Regions from separate parts of the Pandoraea commovens genome, predicted to be linked through region 2. Evidence: predicted binding sites of a transcription regulator. Region 2 holds the regulator's gene; the other holds the start of a gene.
The links. Region 2 encodes HrcA, which represses chaperone genes, less so after heat shock. Its sites were predicted from a motif close to TTAGCACTCNNNNNNNNNGAGTGCTAA; they were not measured.
Positions count from the first base shown of each region.

Region 1 (3,999 bases), 1.8 Mb from region 2:
AGCCGAGGCCGACCATGATGCGGAACGACCAGAACACGGGCGCCACCGGCGGGATCGTGTCGTTGGCCGCCATCAGAATCTGCTCGGGCGTGGCGTCGACGACGTTCGGCGTGTACTTCTTGAGCAACAAGCCGTAGCCGAGGTCGTCTTTGTACTTGTCGAACTCTGCGCGAACTGCTGGCGACGTATCGCCGCCACGCAGCTTTTCGAGCGCTGCGAAGGCGATCATGCCGCGCTTGATGTTGTCCTTATGCTCGTCGCGCAACTGGGTGAGACCGATGACCGGCGTGTCGACCGAGCGCGTGGCGATCAGACCCATCGCCCAGGGAATCTTCACCGCGTAGTCGGTGCGTTGTTCTTTCTGGTTCGGGAAGCCGAACAGCGTGAACGATGCGGGCGGCTTGGCCGTCTCCCATTCCGCTTCGATGGCCGCGAGCTTCACCTTCTGCACTTCGCCTGTGGTGTAGCCCGATTCGTCGCCCAGCACGATGACGGACAGCGTGGACGCCAGACCGAAGCCCGCTGCGACCGCGAACGAGCGCAGCGCGAACGGCACGTCGCGACGCTTGAGCAGGTACCACGCGGAGATGCCGAGCACGAACATGGCGGCGGTCACGTAACCGGCCGAGAGCGTGTGCACGAACTTCACCTGAGCGACCGGGTTGAACACCACTTCCCAGATGCTGCTCAGCTCCATGCGCATGGTCTCGTAGTTGAAGTGCGCCCCGATCGGATTGTTCATCCAGCCGTTGGCCACGAGAATCCACAGCGCCGAGAGGTTCGAGCCGAGCGCCACCGCAAAGGTCGTGGCGAGGTGGCCGATGCGCGAGAGCTTGTTCCATCCGAAGAAGAACAGGCCGACGAACGTGGCCTCGAGGAAGAAGGCCATCAGCCCCTCGATGGCGAGCGGCACACCGAAGATGTCACCGACGTAATGCGAGTAGTAGGCCCAGTTGGTGCCGAACTGGAATTCGAGCGTGAGACCCGTGGTCACGCCCATCGCGAAGTTGATCAGGAAGAGCTTGCCCCAGAACTGGGTCATGTCCTTGTAGATCTGCTTGCCGGTCATCACATAGACCGATTCCATGATGACGAGCAGCCACGACAGGCCCAGTGTGAGCGGGACGAACAGGAAGTGATACAGCGCCGTTATGGCGAACTGCAAGCGCGAGAGGTCGACGACTTCGCTACTGATCATGGCGGACACCTTGATTTTTGGTGGGGGACTGCGCTTCGACGGCCTGCGGCCCGATGAGGGCGCGGGCCACGACGTCCGGCGGCAATTGCATGTGCTTGGCCATTGGAGCGTCGAAGAACGCGTGCTTCAGAATGAACAGGAGTACTACCTTGATCGCCAGAACGATCAGGATTTCGAGGGCAAAACGGGAAGGGCGGGTGCGCCAGCGCCGGATCGTCCAGGCGACGATGCCCGTGGCTGCCGGTGAGGCCGTGGCGTGAGGCTTCAGACTGCTAGGAGAGTGGGTGTCCATCCGTGACGGCTCCTGGCGTCGAAAGTCGTGTTGTTGGGAACAGCGTCGACTTTCGGCGCATTTTGCCTTATCGCTTGAAAATGTCAAACCGCAGCGCACGGGGGCGGATGACACGCAGATGACGCTGGTTCGATGCGGATCTGTCGTTGCGAGCAACGGCGGATGAGAAGCGGATTCGAGACAAGGGTCCGGCGCGGCGAACGGCCCCCGGGCCGTCCTTCGCACGCAGCATGGCTACGTACGAGCCGATTCTATCGACGGGCTCGATCGCAGACCTTGCGATGCATCAAGTCGGGAGCAGATGGCGGATGAACTTTCGAAGTCCAATAAAAAAGCCCCGCGAACCTCTCGGGGCTTCACGGGGCTTAGCTGTCGGCGAAGTTCCGTCGACTTGGGAATCGCAGTGTCATGTGGCAATTTGTCGCTGCCGTCGACACCCGATCCCGGCATTACGCGTAGGCTTGCAGCGCGCCTTTCATCTTCTTCATGGCGGCCACTTCGATCTGACGGATACGCTCGGCGGACACGCCGAACTCGTCTGCCAGTTCGTGCAGCGTGGCACCACCGCTGCCGTCGTCGGCGACCGACAACCAGCGCGCTTCGATGATGCGGCGGCTGCGCGGGTCGAGACGGCCGAGTGCCGTTTGCAGACCGTCGCTCTGCAGATGGTCACGCTCGCGTGCGGCGATCACGGCGGTCGGCTCCTGATGGGAGTCGGCCAGATAGGCGATGGGGGCGAAGCTCGCGCTTTCGCCGTCGTCGCTGTGACCTTCGAGGGCGATATCGCCGCCCGACATGCGCGTTTCCATCTCGATGACGTCTTCACGCTTGACGTTCAGATCGCGTGCGACCTGATCGATCTCTTCCGGCGTGAAGGCCTGCAAGCCTTGCTTCTGGCTACGCAGATTGAAGAACAGCTTGCGTTGGGCCTTGGTCGTGGCGACCTTGACCGTGCGCCAGTTCTTCAGCACGTATTCGTGAATCTCGGCCTTGATCCAGTGCATGGCGTACGACACGAGTCGGACACCCTGCGTGGGGTCGAAGCGTTTGACGGCCTTCATCAGGCCGATATTGCCTTCCTGAATCAGGTCGGCGTGCGGCAGACCGTAACCGAGGTAATTACGCGCGATCGAGACCACCAGACGCAGGTGCGAAAGCACGAGCTGGCGGGCGGCTTCGAGATCGTCGTTCTCACGCAGACGCTTGGCGAGCGACTGCTCTTCCTCGGCGGTGAGCAGGGGAATGCGATGGACAGCCTGAATGTAGCTGTCGATATTGCCCAGACTGCCCGGCAGCATCAGCGCCGACGGGGCAAGTGCAAGGGCACGCGAATTCGGCGCCGTGCCGGTGGCCGGCGTCGTCGGATGCTTGGTGGCGGCAGTACTCAAGTGGTGGACTCCTGGTTAGCCTCTGGGAAAGCATTTTAGCACTCTCTTTCGATGAGTGCTAAAGACGTTAGAACCCTTACCGGACGGGAAGTTTCCGGCTTCTTGGGGTTTTCCAGCACCCCCCGTTAAACGGGAGAAGTCACTGGCGCAAACGTGACTCGGATGGTGTAAATTGCAACCCAAGCCACGAGCGTAAAGTGATGGCGAAGGATGGGAGGTCAGCATGGCGGGAAAGCACATTGACGCGGTACGACAACTCGAATCGGCGCGCTTCGAAGCGATGATCGAAGGCGATGTCGATGAGCTGGAAAAGCTCCTCGCGGACGATTTGTTCTACGTGCATTCGAATGGCAAACGCGAGACGAAGCGCGAATTTCTCGACGCGATCAGCTCCGGCCGCCGCCGTTACCTAGACATCGACGTCGACCCGAAAGCGCAGGAACTCCGCCAGTTCGGCGACACGGTGGTCGTCACCGGCAAGCTCAAGGTCGAACTGGAAACCGCGACCGGTTCGCTCGCGTCGCAAATGACCTACACGGCAGTGCACAAGCTGCTGGCTGAAGCCTGGCTCGTCATCTCCTGGCAGGCAACCCGCATGGCGTCAGCCGACTGACCCGCCCGGTACTCTCCGGGCGTCCTCTCCAAAACAGAATATTTGATGTGTTTCGGGATGAAATGTTCCGGAAAAATCGAATTTTTCTGTGATATTTCGATTTTGTGACGAAATTCGCGCGAGTTATCCGACGTTGCGCGCGTAATTCGTTTCAATGCGTCGATGACGCACTTAGCCCGATGGCCTGACGGATCACTTCAACCTGGCGGGCGATGGGGGCGGGCACCGGAACCTCGCCAGCGAGAACCGCCTCGATCCACCGGGCAGTGGCCGGGGCGTCGGCCGCAGGAAGCGACGGCGGTACACCGGTAGCGCCTTCCTCGGCTTCCTGCCATGAGCGGTATGCCCCATCCGAAAACCCATCGATTGCCGCCTGACGGCGGGCGTCCGCGACCGGTTCGCCTTCCGTTCCACGCGCTAGCAGCACGCCCGGGGCGGCGCTATTGGTCGCATCGGCAAACATCTCGCTCAGCGTCTCCCGGTACTCCGGGTGCGTGTAGTTCACGAG
Region 1 covers NZ_CP102780.1:593,877-597,875, forward strand. Annotated here, with positions in the region: gene NTU39_RS03130 (cytochrome ubiquinol oxidase subunit I) at 1-1,198, opposite strand, end outside; gene cydP (cytochrome oxidase putative small subunit CydP) at 1,188-1,490, opposite strand; gene rpoH (RNA polymerase sigma factor RpoH) at 1,940-2,878, opposite strand; gene NTU39_RS03145 (nuclear transport factor 2 family protein) at 3,102-3,491, shown strand; gene ybiB (DNA-binding protein YbiB) at 3,643-3,999, opposite strand, start outside.
Region 1: the regulator HrcA is predicted to act here: its motif matches at 2,914-2,940, upstream of rpoH (RNA polymerase sigma factor RpoH).

Region 2 (3,999 bases):
CACCGCCGTGTTCTTCGAGCGTGAGCGCCTGCGCTTGCAGCCAGGCTTCGAGATCGGGGCGCGCTTCGGCGTCGGCGGCGAATTCAGCGGTGATGTCGGCGCGCGTTTGCCCGTTGCGCACCATGCTGGTGTCGCCGCGCTCGCCCATCGCGAGCGCCAGCGCATCGATCAGAATCGATTTGCCCGCGCCGGTCTCCCCCGAAAACACGGTGAAGCCGGCGGAGAATTCCAGATCGAGACGATCGACGATCACGAAATCGCGAATCGAGAGACTGCGTAGCATGGGATGTCGGGTGAGGCGTGGAGTCAGTTCTGCGGCGTATCTTCGTCGGAGATATGCTCGTTCCAGTGCAGCTTGCGGCGCAGCGTCGCGTAGTAGTTGTAGCCGACCGGATGCAGAAACGTCACCTGATGCTGGGAGCGGCCGACCAGAATCTGGTCGCCCTGGCGCAATTCGGCAAACGATTGCATATCGAAATTGGCGCCGACTTCGCGACCGCCGGTAATCGTGATGACGATGTCGCTCGAATCCGGCAGCACGATCGGACGGTTCGACAACGCATGCGGTGCGATCGGCACGAGCACCACGCCGCCGAGGCGCGGATGCAGGATCGGGCCGCTCGCCGACAACGCGTAGGCCGTCGAACCGGTGGGCGTAGCGACGATCAGGCCGTCGGAGCGCTGCTTGTACATGAAGCGGCCGTCGACGTCCACGCGCAGCTCCACCATCCCCGAGATCCCCGAGCGGTTCACGACCACGTCGTTGAACGCCAGCGTCTCGAAGAGCGTCTGGCCGTCGCGTTCGATGCGGGCGGCCAGAAGAGTGCGTTGTTCGGCTTCGAAATGCCCTTCGAGCATGGCGGGCACGACCTGACGCATCTCGTCGAGCGGAATGTCGGTGATGAACCCGACGCGGCCGTGGTTCACGCCGATGAGCGGCACCTTCGATGCGGCCAGTTGGCGGCCGACGCCGAGCATCGTGCCGTCGCCGCCGACGACGACGGCCACGTCGGCCTGCGTGCCGATTTCCTGGATGTCGAGGGTCCGGTATGGATCGGCACCTGCGCCGATGTTATGCGCGGTGTCACGCTCGAAGACGACATGATGCCCACGCTGGGCGATGCATGCCGCTAGCGTGAGCAATGGTTCGGCGACGCCGTCGGCATGGTACTTCCCGACGAGCGCCACGGTCTTGAAGGGGCTCCCAGTTTTCATGCCGCCATTACACCATAAGTCGATGACAGCAACCATCGCCAACGCACGGCCTGCAACGGTTCCTGTGGCCATGCAGAGCGAGGCCCGATTTAGGGGGAACAGGCCCCGCGTTTCGCGTTACAATTTTTGCCATGCTAGATCAACGTGCGCAAACGCTTCTCAAAACCCTGATCGAACGGTACATCGCAGATGGCCAGCCGGTCGGCTCGCGCACGCTCTCGCGGTTCTCGGGCCTCGACCTGTCTCCTGCGACGATCCGCAACGTGATGTCCGATCTCGAGGCGATGGGTTTCGTGGCCAGCCCGCATACGTCGGCCGGTCGCGTGCCGACGCCGCGCGCTTACCGTCTGTTCGTTGACACGATGCTCGCTGTGCGCCCGCTCGAAGAGGCCGTGCTCCAGCTTTCGACGCAGGTGCAGACGAGCCTGCAACCGGCCGGACCCCAACAGCTGGTGGCTTCCGCCGCACAGGTGCTCTCGCATCTGTCGCAATTCGCGGGCGTGGTGCTGACCCCGCGACGCAGCCAGACTTTCCGTCATATCGAATTCCTGCGTCTGTCCGACAAGCGCGTGCTGCTCATCATCGTCACGCCCGACGGCGACGTGCAGAACCGCATCATCCTGACGGAAAAGGATTATTCTCCGGCGCAACTGGTCGAAGCGGCAAACTACCTGAACGCCAACTTCGGCGGTCACAGTTTCGACGACGTGCGCACTTATTTGCGTGGCGAACTCGATGCTCTGCGCTCGGACATGAGCGCGCTGATGCAGGCCGCCGTGCAGGCGGGCAGCGACGCCATGGCCGACACCACGCGCGAGAGCGTACTGATCTCGGGCGAGCGCAACCTGCTGGGCGTGGAGGATCTGTCCTCGAACATGGAGCGTCTGCGCAAGCTGTTCGACGTGTTCGAGTCCAAGACCGGCCTGCTGCAACTGCTCGACGTGTCGAGCCGCGCGCAAGGGGTGCAGATCTTTATCGGCGGCGAGTCGAGTCTCGTGCCGATCGAGGAGATGACGGTTGTCACGGCCCCGTACGAAGTCGACGGCGAGGTCGTCGGTACGCTCGGCGTGATCGGGCCGACGCGCATGGCGTACGAGCGCGTCATCCCCATCGTCGACATCACCGCCAAGCTGCTCTCCAACGCGCTGAGTCATCACTGAGCGGTGCGCTGGCGCGTCCGCGCATTGGCCCATCCGTCGATTCGCCCATTCCCGGTTACAACCCCGTAGCATTCCTTTACACGCTGTCACACACGGCAGGCTTAGGCTTGAAGCGTCACTTGCGGCGAGGTCATCTGAAGTTGTCATCGGGCTCGCCGGAGGATTCGGACAGAGCAACAAGGTGGCTGAACGCCAACGCCTGCAAGCCGCGCACGGCATGCCCACCGAAAGGGCCCGGAGTGTTTATGAAATCCCTGATTTCCTGGCGGACGACGGTTCGCTCCCTTGGCGTCGGGCTGGCGCTGGGTCTGCTGGGCGCGGTGGGTGCGCCGGCGGTGGTGATGGCGCAGGCACAGGCGCAGAGCGCCGATCCGCCGGGGCGCGTGGCGCGTCTCTCCGAGTTCGACGGCACCGTCACCTACGCCCCCGCAGGCACGAGCGACTGGCGCTACGCGGACCGCAACCGTCCGCTCACGACGGGCGATGCCATCTGGGTCGACCGCAATAGCCGGGCCGAGATGCACGTGGGCGGCACGGCGGTGCGCATGGGCGCGTCGACCAGTCTGACGCTGTCAGCCGTCACCGACCAGAATGTGCAACTGAACGTAACGCAGGGCACCGTCGGTGTGCGCCTGCGCAGCTTCGATCCGAATCAACCATACGAGATCGATACGCCGAATCTGGCATTCGTGCCGCAACAGGCCGGTGAATATCGTGTGGATGTCGATCCGAACGGGGTGACGACGGTGAGCGTCTCGCGCGGTGCGGGCACGGCGTACGGACAAGGGGCGTCGGTCCCGCTCCAGCAAGGTCAACGGGTCGCGTTCGTCGGTCAGAACCTGACGCAGCAGCAGACCGGCCCGCTCACGGCCGACGCTTTCGATCAATGGATGCGCGATCGCGACGCACGTGAAGACGCCTCCGTCTCCGCGCGTTACGTGCCGCGCGACATGACCGGCTTCGAGAGTCTGGACGACTACGGTTCGTGGCAGGAAACGCCGAGCTACGGCGCGGTGTGGGTGCCGTCCAACATGCCTTCGGGCTGGGCGCCTTACCGCACGGGGCATTGGGCCTGGGTCGACCCGTGGGGCTGGACTTGGGTCGACGATGCGCCGTGGGGCTTCGCGCCGTATCACTACGGGCGCTGGGCTTACGTGGATGCCCGCTGGTGCTGGGTGCCGGGGCCGGTGGCAGTGCGTCCGGTGTATGCGCCGGCGCTGGTCGGCTGGGTCAGCGGCAGCAGCGGCGGGAACCAGTGGGGTGTTTCGTTCGCCGCCGGGGGCGTGGGACTCGCGTGGTTTGCGCTTGGGCCCCATGACCCGTACCGTCCCGCGTATCACGCCAGTTCGTCGTACATCACGAACATCAATCGCTCGACGATCGTTCGTACGACCAATATCACCAACAACATCAACGTCAACAACATCTACGTGAACCGCAATGTGCGGGGCGCTGTGTCGACGATGCCCGCGCAGGCGTTCGTGCAGGGACGCCCCGTGGGTGCGCCGACGGCTCTGGCTGCACCGCGTGGTGCGCAGACGTGGCGCGTCGGCAATACGCCGGGTGTGGCCCCGGTGCAGCAAAGCGTGTTCGGCAACAGCCGTCCGGCAGCAGGTGCGCCGCC
Region 2 covers NZ_CP102780.1:4,782,515-4,786,513, reverse strand. Annotated here, with positions in the region: gene recN (DNA repair protein RecN) at 1-283, opposite strand, end outside; gene NTU39_RS21490 (NAD kinase) at 307-1,287, opposite strand; gene hrcA (heat-inducible transcriptional repressor HrcA) at 1,347-2,375, shown strand; gene NTU39_RS21480 (DUF6600 domain-containing protein) at 2,621-3,999, shown strand, end outside.